4 regions of the Allokutzneria multivorans genome follow, and region 4 is predicted to be linked to each of the others. Evidence: riboswitches for the same ligand, from Rfam matches in the RefSeq annotation. Region 4 holds a riboswitch; each other region holds the start of a gene.
The links. A riboswitch is a leader RNA that binds a small molecule or an ion and turns the genes downstream of it on or off. The one in region 4 is predicted to bind cobalamin.

Region 1 (4,597 bases), on a different contig from region 4:
AGCGAGCTCGGCGGAGGCGGAGATGGCGTAGTAGCTGATCTCCTCCATGCTGCGGTCGGCGAACTCCACCGCGGCCTGCGAGGCCATCGGCACGCGCAGGGTGAACAGCGCGTCCTGGAAGCCCATCAGGCCCAGGCCCACCGGGCGGTGGCGCATGTTGGAGCGCTTGGCCTCGGGGATCGTGTAGAAGTTCACGTCGATCACGTTGTCCAGCATGCGAACGGCCGTGCGCACGGTCTTCTCCAGGCGCGCGTGGTCGATGCCGTCCGGGCCCACGTGCTGCGCCAGGTTCACCGAACCCAGGTTGCACACCGCGACCTCGTCCACCGTGGTGTTGAGGGTGATCTCGGTGCACAGGTTGGAGGAGTGCACGACACCGGAGTGCTGCTGCGGCGAGCGCAGGTTGCACGGGTCCTTGAAGGTGATCCACGGGTGGCCGGTCTCGAAGAGCATGGTCAGCATGCGCCGCCACAGGTCCTTCGCCTTGACCGTGCGGAACACCCGCAGCTCCCCGCGCGAAGCCGCCAGCTCGTAAGCGCGGTAGCGCTCGGTGAACTCCGAGCCGTAGCTGTCGTGCAGGTCCGGGACCTCGTCGGGGGAGAACAGCGTCCAGTCCCCGTCGGCGCGCACGCGGCGCATGAACTCATCCGGCACCCAGTTCGCGGTGTTCATGTCGTGGGTGCGGCGCCGGTCGTCGCCGGTGTTCTTGCGCAGGTCGAGGAACTCCTCGACGTCGATGTGCCAGGTCTCCAGGTACGCGCAGACCGCGCCCTTGCGCTTGCCGCCCTGGTTCACCGCGACCGCCGTGTCGTTGGCGATCTTGAGGAACGGGACCACGCCCTGGGACTGGCCGTTGGTGCCCTTGATGTGCGCGCCGATGCCCCGGACCGGGGTCCAGTCGTTGCCCAGGCCGCCCGCGTACTTCGACAGCAGCGCGTTGTTGCTGATGCCGTGGAAGATCCCCTCCAGGTCGTCGGCGACCGTGGTGAGGAAGCAGGAGGACAGCTGCGGCCGCGTGGTGCCGGCGTTGAACAGCGTCGGGGTGGAGCACATGAAGTCGAAGGTGGAGATCAGGTCGTAGAACTCGATCGCCCGCGCTTCGCGGTCTTCCTCCAGCAGCGACAGGCCCATGGCCACGCGCATGAAGAACGCCTGCGGCAGCTCGTAGCGGTGCTGGTCGCTGTGCAGGAGGTAGCGGTCGTAGAGGGTCTGCATGCCCAGGAACTGGAACCGCAGGTCGCGGTCCGGCACCAGCGCCGCTCCCAGCCGCTCCAGGTCGAAGTTCGCCAGCTCCGGGTCCAGCTGGCCGAGGCCGATGCCCCGGTGCACGAACTCGGCGAAGTAGGCCGGGTAGCGCTCGCCCATCTCGGTGTGGCTGGCCAGCTGCGAACCGCCGTAGACGAACTCCAGCGCCTCCTTGCGCAGCTTGTCCTGCAACAGGCGCGCGCTGACGAAGGAGTAGTTCGGGTCGTTCTCCACCATCGTGCGCGCGGCCATCACCGGCGCGACGGTCAGCTCCGAGACGGTGATGCCGTCGTAGAGGTTGCGCAGCGTCTCCGCCAGCACCGCCTCCGCCGAGACCGCCTCAAGGTCCGCGCACGCCTCGGTGATCACCAGCGTCAGGCGCTCGGTGTCCAGCGGCTCCGTGCGGCCGTCGGCGTGGCGCACGGAGAACGCCGGAGCGGTGACGGGCTCGCGCACCACGGGCTGCTGCGAGCGGGCCTTGGCGTGCTCCTCGCGGTAGAGCACGTAGGCGCGGGCGACCTTGTGGTGGCCGCCGCGCATCAGGGCCAGCTCGACCTGGTCCTGGATCTGCTCGATGTGCAGGGGGTTCTCCGGGCCGCTGTGCCGCAGCAGCGCGGTCTCCACGTGCAGCGTCAGCTCACCGATGAGCTCGCGGACGCGTGTGGAGGTGCCCGCCTCGCGGCCCTCGACCTCCAGGAACGCCTTGGTGACCGCGACGGAGATCTTGGTGGAGTCGAACGGGGAGGAGGTGCCGTCGCGGCGGATCACCGCGACGGAGGCCGGACGGGTGGCAGCGGACGTTGTGGCGGGCTCCGCCGGGTGCACGGTCAAAGGAAGGACTCCTGAACTTGCCGGAACGGTCTCTGGGCAGACTCCACCGTCCGAACACCCGGGAACGGTGTCCGGCAGCGGAAACTCAGTGGGGCGCAAGAGGTTCAGCGAACCTCCGCGCGGAGAGGGCTAGCGCGCCCGGGGGAGCGGGGCGGGAGTGCAGCCGGGTATGCCTGGTCGTGCCGGGGCGGTGAACACGGCGCTCTCCTCACTCGCGGGGCGTGGACCACGGGCCGCGCGGGGGCGAGGGCCGACCCGAACCCCTTGCGGGGCCTCAAGGTCGTCCGCTCGGCCCTCCCACGAGGCCGCGGACCGGGCGCGCCGGGCGGCGCACCCGTCGGATGGCAGGTCTTCGGACTCGCGGGCACTCACCGGTGGAACCGGCCGTCCTACTGACCGTCGCTTCCCGGGCGCGGAGCCCAGTGCTCATGACGGCGTTCGTTCCCACTCACCGCTGCGGGGCAGTCCCGGATTTCCACCGGGTTCCCTCTTGCCTCGCAGCCCCTTTCGGGACCGCGAACCATCGACGCGGGGAATACTACATCTAGTGGTTGATCACGCAAGCCAGCCCCAGATACCGCGTGTTGCGAGTCAGTGGGGATTGTCATAGGCCCTTGCGCATGGCTCTGACGCCCACCGCCAGACCGACCGCGGCGAAGCCGAACGCGGTGAGTGACCCGTACAGCACGGCCGGTTCGGCGAAGCGCCCGGCGAACAGCGCGCGCTCGGCGTCCACGAGATGGGACACGGGGTTGAGCGAGGCCACCACGCGCAGCCAGTCTGGCCCGGACTCCACCGGCAGCAGCACACCTGACAGCAGCAACACGGGAAACATGACCATCTGGGTGACTCCGTAGAACAGCTGCCCGCTCGGCCGGGAGGCGATCGCGAGCACGTAGGACAGCGCGATCAGCCCGGAACCGAACACCACCAGCAGGAGCAGCCCTGCCAGCACACCGAGCGGGAACAGCTCGAAGCCCAACGGCACCGCCGCCCCGATGATCAGCAGCGCCTGCACGAGCAGCAGCAGGAACTCCTTGAGCGTGCGGCCGAACAGCAGCGCCGAGCGGGTGATCGGACTGACCAGCACGCGCTCGAAGGAACCGCTCAACAGCTCGGTGAGCAGGGTGTAGCCGGACATCATCGGCCCGGTCAGGCACATCATGATCAGAATCCCCGGCACGAACCACTGCCACGGCGACGGCCCGCCCGGCGCACCGGTCAGCAGCGACCCGAACAGGATCAGGAACAGCAGCGGCTGACCCATCGTGAAGAGCAGTCCGCTGGGCGTGCGCACGGCGGGCATCAGCTCGCGCAGGAACACGGTCCTGGTGTCCCACAGCAGTTTCCTCACGCCGCCACCTCGTCCTCGCGCAGGCTGCGCCCGGTCAGGGCCAGGAACACGTCATCCAGCGTCGGCCGCGACGAAGCGGCGGTGACCGCCCGCACGTCCTTCTCGCCGAGCGCACGCAAGAACTCCGGCAACGCCGTGTCCGCGCGCGGCACCCGCACCCGCACGGTCGTGGATTCCCTTGCCACATCACCGAAGAACACCCCGACATCGGCGGCGCGCACCGCGTCGGCCTCCGTCGAGGTGGTCACCGTGACGCTGTCCCCGGCCAGTTCGCTCTTGAGCGAGGCGGCCGTGCCGTCGGCGATGATGCGCCCGTTGTCGATGATCACCACCCGCTCGGCCATCGCGTCGGCCTCCTCCAGGTAGTGCGTGGTCAGCACGATCGTCGTCCCGTAGTGCTCGCGCAGCCGCAGCACGTGCTCCCACACGTTGGCCCGGTTGTGCGGGTCCAGGCCGGTCGAGGGCTCGTCCAGGAACAGCAGCTCCGGCCGGTGCACCAACCCGATCGCGATGTCCAGTCGGCGCCGCTGACCGCCGGAGAGGCTGCCCGGCAGGCGCTTGGCCATCGGCCGCAGGTCGAGCAGTTCCAGCATCTCCTCCGCGCGCGCCCGCGCCGCCGCGCGCGAGAGCCCGTAGGCCAGGCCCTGCGTGACGATCTCGTCCAGCACGCGGTAGCTCTCGCCCGCGCTGGAGAGCTGGCCGACGTAGCCGATGCGCTCGCGCACCCCGGCCGGGTCGGTGGCGATGTCGCGGCCCGCCACCGTCGCCGAGCCCGAGGTGGGCGGCAGCAGCGTGGTCAGCATGCGCAGCGTCGTGGACTTGCCGGCGCCGTTCGGGCCGAGCACCGCGACCAGCTGACCGCGCTCGACGTCCAGGTCGACGCCGCGCACGGCCTCCACCGGATCACCTCGCCGGATCGGGAAGCTCTTGGCCAGTTTTCGGGCATGGATCATCGGCCCCTCCTTGCGAGTGGTTCTGGGCATGACGAAAAAGCCCTGGTGAAGGGCTGTTTGGGCGAGAAAGGCAATCTTGGGTGGCGCCGAGCGCGCTGTCAAACATGAACGCCGCGTTCATGTTTGCCCTGACCTGCGGAAACAGAATCGTGCGAGCGCGTTTGCGCAGGTGAGAAAAAATTGTGCTCGCTCCCTGATACTCGTCGACGTATAC
Region 2 (4,597 bases), on a different contig from region 4:
GGCCGCGCTGGCGAAGCGCTTCACGGCGCTGGTGGGGGAGCCCCCGCTGACCTATCTCACGGGCTGGCGCATGGACCTCGCTGCCGACCTCCTCGCCGAGCCCGGCAGCACCGTGGCCGCAGTGGCCCGCCGCGTCGGCTACGCGGACGGCTTCGCCTTCAGCGCGGCCTTCAAGCGCGTGCGCGGAATCGCCCCCAGCGCCCTCCGCTGAACAGCACTTTCGCCCTCCGGCCGCTCCGCACGTCGCATAATCTTCTCAGCCACAATGACTTCAGTGTCGAATGAAATCAATCCGCCACAGCAAAACACCGCCAACCCCGCCCAGACATCAGGGAGCCGCCGAAGTTCGCCAGTCTTCAAGACCAGCAAACCCCCCTGTCGATCATCGTTAACCGCCCCAAACCCTCATGGGGTTTGGGGCGGTTGGAGACCTCGCGGAGGGGGGTTCGTGGGTCTTGAAGACTGGTGGACCCGATGGGGTGCGAGCGCGTCGATAGGGTTGGGGGATGAGCGATGTGGTGCTGCGGGTCGAGCGGGGGCTGGGGCGGATCACGCTGAACCGGCCGAGGACGCTGAACGCGTTGACGCCGGGGATGGTTCGCGAGATCTTCGGCGCGCTCGGAGACTGGGCCGGCGACGACGCGGTGCGCGCGGTGCTGATCGACGGAGCCGGTGAGCGCGGGCTGTGCGCTGGCGGGGACATCCGGGGCATCTACGAGCACGCGAAGGCAGGGCAGGACGGGCCGAAGACGTTCTGGCGCGAGGAGTACCTGCTCAACCACCGGATCTCGCAGTTCCCGAAGCCCTACATCGCCCTCATGGACGGGATCGTGATGGGCGGCGGGGTCGGGGTCTCCGGGCACGGCAGCGTCCGCGTCGTCACGGAGCGCTCGGTCGTCGGCATGCCCGAGGTGGGCATCGGGTTCGTGCCGGACGTGGGCGGGACGTTCCTGCTCTCGCGCGCGCCGGGTGAGCTGGGCACGCACGCGGCGCTGACCGCAGCGCGGTTGTCGGGGTCGGATGCGATCCACATGGGCTTGGCGGATCACTTCGTGCGCTCGGAGAGGCTGCCGGAGCTGGTCGAGGCGCTCAGCGAGGGCGAGCTGGACGTGCGGGCGTTCGCGGAGGAGCCGCCGCCGAGCGAGCTCGCGGCGCAGCGTCGGTGGATCGATCCGTGTTATTCGGCTGATTCGGTTGAGGAGATCGCGAGCCGGTTGGCGACCAGTGGTGAGGCTGCGGGGGAGGCGGCGGCGAAGGAGTTGCTGGGGAAGTCGCCGACGTCGTTGAAGGTGACTTTGCAGGCGTTGCGGGCGGCGAAGGTGCTCGATGATCTGGGTGAATGCCTCGATCTTGAGTATCGGGTGGCGTGTGCGCTGCTGGAGCGGCCGGACCTGGTTGAGGGGATTCGGGCGGCGATCATCGACAAGGATCGCGAGCCGAGGTGGAGTCCTGGGCGGTTGGAGGACGTGGACCGGTTGTCGGTGCAGCGGTGCTTCGCGTGGCTCGGGGAGGGTGAACTCGGGCTGGCGGTCCGATAGGGTCGGCGTCGCTGGTGGTTCGGCCGTCTCGCCAGGGCGGTCGTCGCAAGAGGGAACCCGGTGGGAATCCGGGACTGCCCCGCAGCGGTGAACGGGAACGACCGCCGTCATGAGCACTGGGTCCGCGAGGGTCTGGGAAGCGACGGCCAGTAGGAGAGCCGGTGTCGAGCCGGAGCCGCCCGTGAGTCCGAAGACCTGCCACCGGTACGCGCACCGAGGGTGTGCGTGGGTCCTACGGCCTCGCGGGTGGCCTGTGCGGACGGCGGCGCCTGCTGTTGATCAGAGGCGTCTGTCCTCGCGTGCGCTCGTGGGTCCGTGGTGGCTCGTCAGCGCGAGCTCGCGAGGAGAGAGCTGTGAACGTTGGAAGCACCGTGCTCGGGTATCCGCGGATCGGTCCGCGGCGTGAGCTGAAGCGGGCGCTTGAGGACTACTGGGCGGGTCGGACGCCGGTTGCGGCGTTGGAGTCGGTGGCCTCGGAGTTGCGGGCGCGGACGTGGGCGGAGTTGGCCGCGTCGGGGTTGGATTCGCTTCCTGGTAACACGTTCTCGTACTACGACCAGATGTTGGACACCGCGGTGATGGTGGGTGCGGTTCCCGCGCGGTACCGGGGTCTTGGTCTGTCCGATGTGGACACTTATTTCGCGATGGCGCGGGGCAACGATGCCGTTCCGCCGTTGGAGATGACGAAGTGGTTCGACACGAACTACCACTACCTGGTGCCGGAGTTGGGTCCGGATTCGGTGTTCTCGGTGGCGGACAACAAGCCGTTGCGGGAGTACCGGGAGGCTTTGGCGCAGGGTGTGACGACGCGGCCCGTGGTGATCGGGCCGGTGACGTTCTTGTTGTTGTCGAAGGCTTCGCAGGAGGGTTTTGCTCCGCTGGGCCTGTTGGACCGGTTGCTCGATGCGTATGAGGCGCTTTTGGCGGCGTTGGCGGAGGCGGGCGTCGAGTGGGTTCAGTTGGACGAGCCTGCGTTCTGCGCTGACCGGAGTCCTGTCGAGCTGGCGGCGTTGGCGACTGCTTATGAGCGGTTGGGCAGGCTGACGAATCGGCCGAGGATTCTTGTGGCGTCGTACTTCGGGACGTTGGGTCCGGCGTTGTCGGTGTTGGCGGAGAGTCCGGTCGAGGCGATTTCGGTCGACTTGGTGGCGGGTGGTCTTGAGGGCATCGCGTCGGTGACGGCGTTGCAGCACAAGACGGTTGTGGCTGGTGTGGTTGACGGTCGCAATGTGTGGCGTACTGATCTGAACAGCGCGTTGGCGAAGTGTGCGACGTTGTTGGGGTCGGCTGCGCGCGTTGAGGTGTCGACGTCGTGTTCGTTGTTGCACGTGCCGTACGACGTTGATGCTGAGTCGAACTTGGATTCGGCTGTGTTGCCGCGTTTGGCTTTCGCGCGGCAGAAGTTGGCTGAGGTTGTGCTGCTCGGGCGTGCGTTGCGCGAGGGCACGGACGGCGTGGCTGACGAGTTGGCTGCTGCCGCTGAGGCCGTGCGGGTGCGCAGTGGTCGTGATGACCGGGTGCGGGCGCGTGTTGAGGCGTTGCGGCCGGAGGATGCGCGTCGGGCGGAGTATGCGACGCGGGCGAGGGCTCAGCAGGAGCGGTTGAAGTTGCCGCCGTTGGCGACGACGACGATCGGGTCGTTCCCGCAGACGGGGGAGATTCGGAGGGCTCGGGCGGATTTCCGTGCTGGGCGGTTGGGTCCGAACGAGTATCGCCGGTTGATGCGTGCGGAGATCGAGCGCGTGGTGCGGCTGCAGGAGTCCATTGGTCTTGATGTTCTGGTTCATGGTGAGCCGGAGCGCAATGACATGGTGCAGTACTTCGCTGAGCTGCTCGATGGCTTTGCGGCGACGGAGTTCGGGTGGGTTCAGTCCTATGGTTCGCGGTGTGTCCGTCCGCCGATTTTGTTCGGTGATGTGTCGCGGCCGGAGCCGATGACGGTGGAGTGGGCCGAGTACGCGCAGTCGCGGTCGGAGCGTCCGGTGAAGGGGATGTTGACCGGGCCGACGACGATTTTGGCGTGGTCGTTCGTGCGTGATGATCAGCCGTTGGGTGAGACGGCGCGTCAGGTGGCTTTGGCGTTGCGGGACGAGGTTCGTGACCTGGAGGCGGCGGGGATCGCTGTGGTGCAGGTGGATGAGCCTGCGTTGCGGGAGTTGTTGCCGTTGCGGGAGCGGGATCGCAAGGAGTACTTGGACTGGGCGGTGGAGTCGTTCCGGTTGTCGACGGCGGGTGCTGCGGACAGCACGCAGATTCACACGCACCTGTGTTATTCGGAGTTCGGTGATGTGATTTCCGCGATCGATGGGTTGGACGCGGATGTGACGACGATCGAGGCGGCGCGGTCGAAGATGGAGGTGCTCGACGATCTTCGTGCGGTGGGTTATGGCCGGGGTGTCGGGCCTGGTGTCTATGACATCCACTCGCCGCGTGTGCCGGGTGAGGACGAGGTCGTGGAGTTGTTGACTGCTGCTGTGCGGGTGATTCCTGCGGAGCGGTTGTGGGCGAATCCGGACTGTGGTCTGAAGACGCGTGGTTATGCGGAGGTTGAGGCCGCGTTGACGCACATGGTCGCGGCGGCGAAGAAGGTTCGCGCGCAGCTGTGATCGGTGGGCGGTCGTGTGGGGCTCGCGGGTCTCACACGACCGTCGCGATCAGCAGGCGGGTGATGGTGTGCCAGCCGAGCTTGTCGTAGAGGTGTTTGCCCATCGGGCTCGCGACGAGGAGCAGCCGGGTCGTTTTCTGTTGTGCGGCGTGGTTGTGCAGGTGGCGCATGAGGTGTGCGGCGAGTCCTTTGCGGCGGTGGTCCTCGTGGACTGCGACGGAGTCGATGACGCCTGTGGTGTCGCGGAGGAGCATGGTGGCTGAGCCTGCTTCTTGTCCGTCCTTTGTGGACTTGTAGGTGGCGCGGACGGCTCCGGTGCCGAGGTGTTCGGTGGTGAAGGTGTAGCCGTCGACCGGTGCGGGTTCGGTGGATGTGGTGGGTTCGAGGCTCATGAGGTGTTCGATGTCGGCGCGGGCCCAGTCGAAGCCGGGTGGGGGTTGTTCGGCCTGGTCGT
Region 3 (4,597 bases), on a different contig from region 4:
CACAGCCAGCCGTCGACGTGCAGCAGGAACTCGTCGAACTCCGCGTCGTGCGGGCGATCGGCCATGCCGAGGTCGTGATCGAGCTTGGCGGCCTGGATCAACGTCCAGATCTGCGCACGGATCGCAGGCAGCTTCGCCGGGTCCATCGCGGCGATGTTGCCGTACTCGTCCAGCAGCTGTTCCAGGCGCGCGATGTCGCCGTAGCTGTCCGCGCGGGACATCGGCGGCACCAGGTGGTCGACGAGCGTGGCGTGGGCGCGGCGCTTGGCCTGCGTGCCCTCACCGGGGTCGTTGACCAGGAACGGGTAGATCAGCGGGAGGTCGCCGAGCGCCGCGTCCGGACCGCACGCGGCGGACATGCCGACCGTCTTGCCGGGCAGCCACTCCAGGTTGCCGTGCTTGCCGACGTGCACGACCGCGTCCGCGCCGAAATCGTCGGCCAGCCAGCGGTAAGCGGCCAGGTAGTGGTGGCTCGGCGGCAGGTCGGGGTCGTGGTAGATCGCGATCGGGTTCTCGCCGAAGCCCCGGGGCGGCTGCACCATCACCACGATGTTGCCGGTGCGCAGCGCGGCCAGCACGATCTCGCCGTCAGGATCGTTGGAGCGGTCCACGAACAGCTCGCCGGGCGCGGCACCCCAGTGCTGCTCCATCTCCTCGCGCATGTCCTCGGGAAGCGTCTCGTACCAGGAGCGGTAGCGCGCGGCGGACATGCGGACGGGGTTGCCGGTGAGCTGGTCCTCGGTCAGCCAGTCCGCGTCCTGGCCGCCCGCCGCGATCAGCGCGTGGATCAGCGCGTCACCGTCGAGCGAGGCGAGGCCCGGCAGCGCGTCGGGGCCGTCGAGCGGGCCGACGTCGTAGCCGCGCTCGCGCATCTCGGTGAGCAGCCGCACGACGCTGGCCGGGGTGTCGAGCCCGACCGCGTTGCCGATGCGGGAGTGCTTCGTGGGGTAGGCCGAGAGCATGATCGCGATGCGCCGTTCGGCGGGCGGGATGTGCCGCAGAACGGCGTGGCGGTAAGCGATTCCGGCGACGCGGCGGGCTCGCTCGGGGTCGGCGACGTAGACCGTCAGGCCGTCCTCGTCGATCTCCTTGAAGGAGAACGGGACCGTGATGATCCGCCCGTCGAACTCCGGGATGGCCACCTGGGTCGCAGTGTCCAAAGGGGACAGCCCGTCGTCGTTCTCGTCCCACGCGGCACGGCTGCTGGTCAGGCAGAGCGCTTGCAGGATCGGCACGTCCAGCGCCGCGAGCGCGCCGACGTCCCAGGCTTCCTCGTCACCGCCGGCCGACGCGGCGGCGGGCTTGGTGCCACCGGCGGCGAGGACGGTGACGACGAGCGCGTCGGCCTTGCCCAGCTCCGCGAGGAGTTCGGGCTCGGCCGTGCGCAGGGAGGAGCAGAAGATCGGCAGCGCCCTGGCTCCGGCTTCCTCGACAGAGTCGGCCAAGGTGTGGACGAAGGATGTGTTTCCCGCCACGTGGTGCGCGCGGTAGTAGAGAATTCCAATGACCGGCCCCGCAGCGTCAATGCTCGACCCCGCAAGCGGGTCTTCGACGCGCGAGCTTTCTCGTTCCAGTGGCCCCCAGGTCGGCGTGGGAGCGGGCGGAGCGAAGCCGAAACCGGTCAGCAGAACGGTGTCGGAGAGGAACTTGTGCAGCTCGGTCAGGTTCGCCGGGCCGCCGTGCGCGAGGTAGGCGTGGGCCTCCGCGCAGACGCCGCCGGGCACCGTGGACAGCTCCATCAGCTCGGCGTCGGGAGCCTGCTCGCCGCCCAGGACGACCACCGGGACGGAGCCCGCGAGCAGCGCGTCGAGGCCCTCCTCCCAGGCCCGGCGGCCGCCGAGGATGCGGACAACGACCAGGTCAGCGCCCTCGACAAGGGCAGGGAGGTCGTCAACCTCGGTTCTGGCCGGGTTGGCCAGCCGGTAGTCGGCGCCGCTCGCGCGGGCCGACATCAGGTCGGTGTCGGAGGTCGACAACAACAGCAGCACAGGACACGCTCCGCTCCCCCGGGGTCCTCGCCCCGGCTCGTGTGGGCACAGCGCTGCGGGAGTTCCTGGCTCCTCTTCGCAGAGTCACAGTGGCGGGACCGCGCCGGATTCGCACCGGCTTCCTCCCTGCAACGCCGTTCGTGCTGACCCTACCGACTTGGAGTGCTCGATCCGAGTGGCAAGTAGCATCCGGCGCGTGCCAGCCGACGCCCCAGCCGACCGCTCGCGCCGGGACGCGTGTCCCGGCGCGGTCTCCGTGCACAACGCGGCCGACGGCGGGCTGGCGCGCATTCGGGTGCCGGGCGGCACGATGACGGCTCCGCAGTTCCACGCGGTGTTCGCGGCGTCGGCGGCGCTGGGCGACGGGCAGCTGGAGCTGACGTCGCGGGCGAACATCCAGATCCGCGGGTTGCGCCTGGGTGCCGAGGCGAAGCTGGCGGAGCGGCTGCGCGAGGCCGGGCTGCTGCCCTCGGTGACCCACGAGCTGGTGCGCAACATCATCGCGTCGCCGCTGGGCGCGGAGCAGCCGCTGGTCAACGAGCTGGACCGCGAGCTGTGCTCGTGGCCGGAGCTGGCCGAGCTGCCCGGGCGGTTCCTGATCACGGTGGACAGCCAAGGCGATGTGAGCGGGCTCGGCGGCGATGTCGGCCTTGCCAAGGTCGGGCCGGACTGGGCGCTGCTGCTGGCAGGTGAGGACACCGGCGTTCGCGTGCCGGAGAACCAGACCGTGACGACGGTGATCGCCGCCGCGCAGGCGTTCCTGGTCGAGCGCAGGCAGCAGGGTTCGGTCGCGTGGCGGATGAACGAGCTGACCGAAGGGCCGCAACGGGTTCTGCACCGGTTGGGGCTTCCCGCCACGCGTCGCAGGCTCATGGTCCGGCCCGCTGTGCCGCTGCCGACCGGGTTCGCGACTCCGAGGACGCTGGTCGTCGGCGCGCCGCTGGGCAGGCTCGATGCCGCGCAGTGCCGTGAGTTGTTGCGCGCGGCGGGGAACACGGTCCGGTTGACGCCGTGGCGCAGCGTCGTGCTGCGCGGCGTGGAACCGTCCACTGTGGTCGGTCGCGACCTGATCACCGACCCGAACTCGCCGTGGCACGGAGTGACCTCGTGCGCGGGAATGCCGGGCTGCGTCAAGGCTTTGGCCGATGTGCGCGCGGATGCCGCCGCGTGGCTGCGCTCCCGTCCTGAGCCCAGCGCGCAGCGCGTGCACTGGTCGGGGTGCTCGCGGCGGTGCGGCCGTCCGCAGGGCAGCGTTGTCGACGTCGTGGCGACCGGCGAGGGCTACCAGGTCAACGAGAAGCTGGCCAATGACACGGCCGCCGCGATCGCGGTGGCTCGGAGGGACATGTGACCAGGTACATCAAGGACGGCGCGGAGATCTACCGCCGGTCCTTCGCCACCATCCGCGCGGAGAGCGAGCTGGACGGGCTCCCGCAGGACATAGCCCGGGTGGCGGTGCGCATGATCCACGCGTGCGGGATGACGGACCTGGTGCAGGACATAGCTTTCTCGCCGCGCGTTGTTCTTGACGCCCGCGCGGCACTGCTCGGTGGAGCGCCAATCCTGTGTGATGCCACCATGGTCGCCGCCGGAGTGACGCGCAAGCGACTGCCGGCCGACAACGAGGTGCTGTGCATGCTCGGCGATCCTCGCGTGCCGGATTTGGCTGTGCAGCTGGGAAACACGCGCAGTGCGGCTGCATTGGAGTTGTGGCGTGACAAGCTTCACGGTGCCGTGGTCGCGATCGGCAACGCGCCGACCGCGTTGTTCCACCTGCTCGACATGATCGCGTCAGGGGCGCCTCGACCGGCGGCCGTGCTCGGTGTTCCCGTGGGCTTCATCGGGGCGGCCGAGTCCAAGGAAGCACTGGCGGACAACGACTTGGGGCTTGAGTACCTGGTCGTCCGAGGTCGGCGCGGCGGCAGTGCGATCACCGCGGCGGCCATCAACGCGATCGCGAGCGAGGAAGAATGAGCGGGCGGTTATACGGCGTCGGCGTGGGGCCGGGCGACCCCGAGCTGGTCACGGTCAAGGCCGCTCGGCTGATCGGCTCGGCCGATGTGATCGTCTACCACAGCGCCCGGCACGGCCGCAGCGTCGCGCGGTCCATCGCGGAGCCCTACTTGCGCGGCGACCAGATCGAGGAGCAGCTGGTCTACCCGGTCACCGTCGAGGAGACCGACCACTCCGGCGGCTACCAGGGCGCGATCGACGAGTTCTACGAGTCCTGCGCCGAACGCCTCGCCTCGCACCTGGAAGCCGGGCGCGACGTGGTGGTGCTCGCCGCGGGCGATCCGTTCTTCTACGGCTCCTACATGCACATGCACAAGCGGCTCGCACACCGCTTCCCCACCGAGGTCGTTCCCGGCGTGACGTCGGTGAGCGGCGCGTCCGCCGAGCTGGGGCGGCCGTTGGTGGAGCGCGACGAGACGCTGACCGTGTTGCCGGGAACCCTGCCCACCGAGGTGCTGGCCGAGCGCATCGCCGCGACCGACTCGGCAGCGATCATGAAGCTGGGGCGCACTTTTGAGAGCGTTCGGTCCGCTTTGGACAGTGCTGGGCGGCTCGATGACGCGTGGTACGTGGAGCGCGCGACGACCGGCCGGCAA
Region 4 (4,597 bases):
CTACCGCCTCGCCCCCGAGAACCCGTTCCCCGCAGCGCTCGACGACGCCTACGCGGTGCTGACCTGGGCTGCGGAGAATCTTGATCCCGACCGCATCGCCGTTGGCGGGCACAGCGCGGGCGGAGGGCTCGCCGCCGCCGTGGCCCTGCGCGCACGAGACGAACGCGGGCCGCGCATCCGTTTCCAGCTGCTCAACCAACCCGGGCTCGACGACCGTCAGGAAACCTGGTCGGCGCGCGAGTTCACTGACACGCCGTGGATGAACCGCGCCAAGGTCACCGCGTCCTGGCGGCACTACCTCGGCGGAGCGCCCGCGACGCAGTACTCCTCACCCGCGCGGGCCACCGACCTCTCCGGCCTGCCGCCCGCCTACATCGCCACCGCCGAGTTCTGCCCGAACCGCGACGAGGACATCGACTACGCGGTGCGCCTGATGCGAGCGGGCGTCTCGGTCGAGCTGCACCAGTGGCCCGGGACCTTCCACGGCTCGCAGGCGATCCTGTCCGCCGAGGTCTCCCAACGCCAGAACGCCGAACTCGGCGCCGCCCTGCGCCGCGCCCTGGAGGGATGACCCATGTCGAAGATCAAGCTGATCGCATGCGGAACCGTTGCCGCACTGGGCCTCGGCGCAGGATCCGCCGCCGCGCTGCCCAGTGACTTACAGTCCACTTTGGACGCTGTGCACAGCGCGGGCATGCCGGGCGTGTTCGCCGAGGTGCGCGACGGGAAGGCCGTGTGGCGCGGAGCGTCCGGAGTCGCCGACCTCGCCACCGGCCGCCCCGTCGCCGCCGACATGCGCCACCGCGTCGGCAGCATCACCAAGACCTTCACCGCCGTGGCCGTCCTGCTCCAGGTCGAGAAGGGCCGCGTGCGGCTCGACGCGCCGATCGCGGACTACCTGCCGCGCCTGGTGCCCGGCGAACGCGGTCGCAAGATCACCGTGCGGATGCTGATCAACCACACCAGCGGCCTCGCCGAATACCTGCCCGTGGCGTTCCCGTCGCTGGCCGAGATGTCGCCGAAGAGCTTGGACGACAACAGGTTCCGGCGCTTCCGCGCGACCGAGCTGATCGCGATGGGCGTCAACGCCCCGCCCGCCGGGGAGCCGGGGAGCACGCCGGGCACGTACTCCAACACCAACTACCTGCTGCTCGGGCAGCTCCTGGAGAAGGTGACCGGTAGGCCCGCAGAAGAGGTGATCACCCGCACGGTGATCGAGCGCGCCGGGCTGCGGAACACCGAATTCCCTGACAGCCCAAGGGTTCAGGGGCCGCACTCCCGCATGTACGAGTCGCTGTTCGGCACGATCGACCCGCCACGCGACTACAGCGTCTACGACATGTCGTGGGTGAGCACCGGCGCCGCGCTGGTCACGACCATGGCCGACCTCAACCGCTTCTACGCGCGGCTGCTCAGCGGCAAGATCGTCAGCGCGGCGTCGCTGGAGCAGATGCAGCGCACGGTCCCGGTGATCAGCCTGGAGGGCAAGCCGATCGACTACGGCCTTGGCCTGCACAAGGTCACCACGAGCTGCGGCACCTTCTGGGGTCACGACGGCTCGGTGTGGGGGGCGCAGGCCCTGTCGCTGACCCGCGCCGACGGCGGGCGGCAGCTGTCCTACGCGCTGAACCTCGCGCACTGGACCAAGCTCGACCGTCTTGACGCGGCGCTGGAGAGCTTCACCCGGAAGGCACTGTGCGCTGAACGAACCCGGTGACGGGGCGCTGAGGGAAGCGGCCGAACGGGTGTGAGCTACGGCTCGGTCGACATAGTTGGACGTCCTACTATATGGTCCCCAACAGACCCGCGGTGCAGGGAAGCTGGTGCGAATCCAGCGTGGTCCCGCCACTGTGACCGGGGAGCGCGTCGTCGAAGGGCAAGGCCACTGGCGAGAGCCGGGAAGGCTGGCGGCGCGTGACGATCCGGAAGCCAGGATACCGGCCACGGGTGTCGTTCGTGTTGTCCACGAGGATGGAGCCACACGCATGCTTCCTGTGCGCGCGCATTTTGTCGACGGCAAGGAATTCCCGGGCACGTCGAGTCGGCTCGCCGACGTCTACGACCCCAACACCGGTTCGGTCCAGGCCCGCGTTCGCTTGGCGGACAAGGAAGACGTCGACGCTGTCATCGCCTCGGCGGTGACAGCGCAGGCGGAGTGGGCGAGGTGGAACCCGCAGCGCAGGGCCAGGGTCCTGCTGCGCTTCCTGGACCTGGTCAACCGCGAGATCGACTCGCTGGCCCGGCTGCTCTCCGCCGAGCACGGCAAGACCGTCGCCGACGCCAAGGGCGACATCCAACGCGGCCTCGAGGTCGTGGAGTTCGCGGCCGGAATCCCGCACCTGCTCAAGGGTGAGTTCACCGACGGCGCCGGGACCGGCATCGACGTGCACTCGCTGCGCCAGCCGCTCGGCGTGGTCGCGGGGATCACCCCGTTCAACTTCCCCGCGATGATCCCGCTGTGGAAGGCGGCCCCGGCCATCGCGTGCGGGAACGCCTTCGTGCTCAAGCCCTCCGAGCGCGACCCCTCGGTCCCGCTGCGCCTGGCCGAGCTGTTCGCCGAGGCCGGGCTGCCGCCGGGGGTGTTCAACGTGGTCAACGGGGACAAGGTCGCCGTCGACGCGCTGCTGCACGACGAGCGGATCCAGGCCGTCGGTTTCGTCGGCTCCTCCGAGATCGCGCAGTACATCTACTCCACGGCCGCGGCCAACGGGAAGCGCGCGCAGTGCTTCGGCGGCGCCAAGAACCACATGATCATCATGCCGGACGCCGACCTGGACCAGGCGGTGGACGCGCTGCTCGGCGCCGGGTACGGCTCGGCGGGGGAGCGTTGCATGGCGATCTCCGTCGCTGTCCCTGTCGGCGAGGCCACCGCGAACGCGTTGGTGGACAAGCTGATCGAGCGCATCCCCACGCTGAAGATCGGTGTTTCGCACGACGAGAACGCCGACTACGGCCCGCTGGTCACCGCCGCCGCGCTGGAGCGCGTCCGCGACTACATCCGGATCGGCGTCGACGAAGGCGCTTCGCTGGTGGTCGACGGCCGCGACTTCGTGTTGCCGGGCAACGAGAACGGCTTCTTCATCGGCCCGTCGCTGTTCGACGACGTGCGCCCCGGCTCGCGCATCCACCGCGAGGAGATCTTCGGACCGGTGCTCGCGATCGTGCGCGCGGCGGACTACGAGGAAGCCCTGCGCCTGCCCAGCGAGCACCAGTACGGCAACGGCGTGGCGATCTTCACCAGGGACGGCGACACCGCGCGGGACTTCACCAGCCGCGTCAACACCGGCATGGTCGGCGTGAACGTGCCGATCCCGGTTCCCGTCGCCTACCACACCTTCGGCGGGTGGAAGCGCTCCGGCTTCGGTGACCTCAACCAGCACGGTCCCGACTCGATCCGCTTCTACACCAAGACGAAGACGGTCACCTCGCGCTGGCCCTCCGGCACCCGGCAGGGCGCCAGCTTCGTCATCCCGACGATGAGCTGAGGCGGCGTGTTCGCGCTGACCGACGAGCAGCGGGAGATCGCCGACACCGCACGGCGCTTCGCCGCTGAGCACTTCGCGCCCCACGCGGTGCGCTGGGACCAGGAGAAGCACTTCCCGGTCGACGTCCTGCGCAAAGCCGCCGAGGTGGGCATGGGTGGCGTGTACGTGAGCGAGGACTTCGGGGGCTCCGGACTGTCCAGGCTCGACGCCGCATTGATCTTCGAAGGCCTCGCGACGGGATGCCCGTCACTTGCCGGATACCTGTCCATCCACAACATGGTCGCCTGGATGGTGGACCGCTTCGGCGACACCGCGCAGCGCGCCCGGTTCCTGCCGGGGCTGTGCGCCATGGACGACCTCGGCAGCTACTGCCTCACCGAGCCCGGAGCCGGTTCCGACGCGGGTTCCTTGCGCACCAAGGCGGTCCGCGACGGCGACCACTACGTGCTCAACGGCGTCAAGCAGTTCATCTCCGGCGCCGGAACGTCCACTGTGTACATCGTGATGGCCAGGACCGCCGACACCGGGCCTCGTGGGATCACCGCCTTCATCGTGCCGATCGAGTCGTTGTCCTTCGGCCCCAACGAGATCAAGATGGGGTGGAACGCCCAGCCCACGCGCCAGGTCATCCTGGAGGACGTGCGCGTGCCCACCGCCAACCGCCTCGGCGCGGAGGGGGACGGCTTCCGGATCGCGATGAACGGCCTCAACGGCGGGCGCCTCAACATCGGCGCTTGTTCGCTGGGCGGGGCGCAGAGCGCGTTGCACCGCAGCCTGGACTACCTCCGCGACCGCGAGGCGTTCGGCGCGCCGCTGCTGCGCGCCCAGGCTTTGCAGTTCCAGCTCGCCGACATGGGCACTGAACTGGAGGCCGCGCGGATGTTGTTGTGGCGCGCCGCTTCCGCGCTGGACGCGAAGGACCCGCGAGCGGTGGAGCTGTGCGCGATGGCCAAGCGCTTCGCCACCGACACCGGGTTCTCCGTCGCCGACCGCGCACTGCAACTGCACGGCGGCTACGGCTACCTCGCCGAGTACGGCATCGAGAAGATCGTGCGCGACCTGCGCGTGCACCAGATCCTCGAAGGAACCAACGAGATCATGCGCGTGATCGT

Region 1: linked by a shared signal. The riboswitch ahead of ABD798_RS25000 (ribonucleoside-diphosphate reductase subunit alpha) and the one ahead of ABD798_RS02055 (CoA-acylating methylmalonate-semialdehyde dehydrogenase) in region 4 are both predicted to bind cobalamin.
Region 2: linked by a shared signal. The riboswitch ahead of metE (5-methyltetrahydropteroyltriglutamate--homocysteine S-methyltransferase) and the one ahead of ABD798_RS02055 (CoA-acylating methylmalonate-semialdehyde dehydrogenase) in region 4 are both predicted to bind cobalamin.
Region 3: linked by a shared signal. The riboswitch ahead of cobN (cobaltochelatase subunit CobN) and the one ahead of ABD798_RS02055 (CoA-acylating methylmalonate-semialdehyde dehydrogenase) in region 4 are both predicted to bind cobalamin.

The regions. Positions count from the first base shown of each region.
Region 1 is NZ_BAABAL010000018.1:203,875-208,471, reverse strand. Features, by position in the region: gene ABD798_RS25000 (ribonucleoside-diphosphate reductase subunit alpha) at 1-2,076, opposite strand, end outside; cobalamin riboswitch at 2,403-2,616, opposite strand; gene ABD798_RS24995 (ABC transporter permease) at 2,681-3,430, opposite strand; gene ABD798_RS24990 (ATP-binding cassette domain-containing protein) at 3,427-4,383, opposite strand.
Region 2 is NZ_BAABAL010000018.1:222,383-226,979, reverse strand. Features, by position in the region: gene ABD798_RS25100 (AraC family transcriptional regulator) at 1-211, shown strand, start outside; gene ABD798_RS25095 (enoyl-CoA hydratase/isomerase family protein) at 507-1,538, shown strand; cobalamin riboswitch at 1,536-1,755, shown strand; gene metE (5-methyltetrahydropteroyltriglutamate--homocysteine S-methyltransferase) at 1,892-4,144, shown strand; gene ABD798_RS25085 (GNAT family N-acetyltransferase) at 4,176-4,597, opposite strand, start outside.
Region 3 is NZ_BAABAL010000016.1:248,737-253,333, reverse strand. Features, by position in the region: gene cobN (cobaltochelatase subunit CobN) at 1-1,988, opposite strand, end outside; cobalamin riboswitch at 2,028-2,156, opposite strand; gene ABD798_RS20175 (hypothetical protein) at 2,185-3,339, shown strand; gene ABD798_RS20170 (precorrin-8X methylmutase) at 3,336-3,962, shown strand; gene cobJ (precorrin-3B C(17)-methyltransferase) at 3,959-4,597, shown strand, end outside.
Region 4 is NZ_BAABAL010000004.1:26,891-31,487, forward strand. Features, by position in the region: gene ABD798_RS02045 (alpha/beta hydrolase) at 1-571, shown strand, start outside; gene ABD798_RS02050 (serine hydrolase domain-containing protein) at 575-1,717, shown strand; cobalamin riboswitch at 1,773-1,960, shown strand; gene ABD798_RS02055 (CoA-acylating methylmalonate-semialdehyde dehydrogenase) at 1,986-3,485, shown strand; gene ABD798_RS02060 (acyl-CoA dehydrogenase family protein) at 3,492-4,597, shown strand, end outside.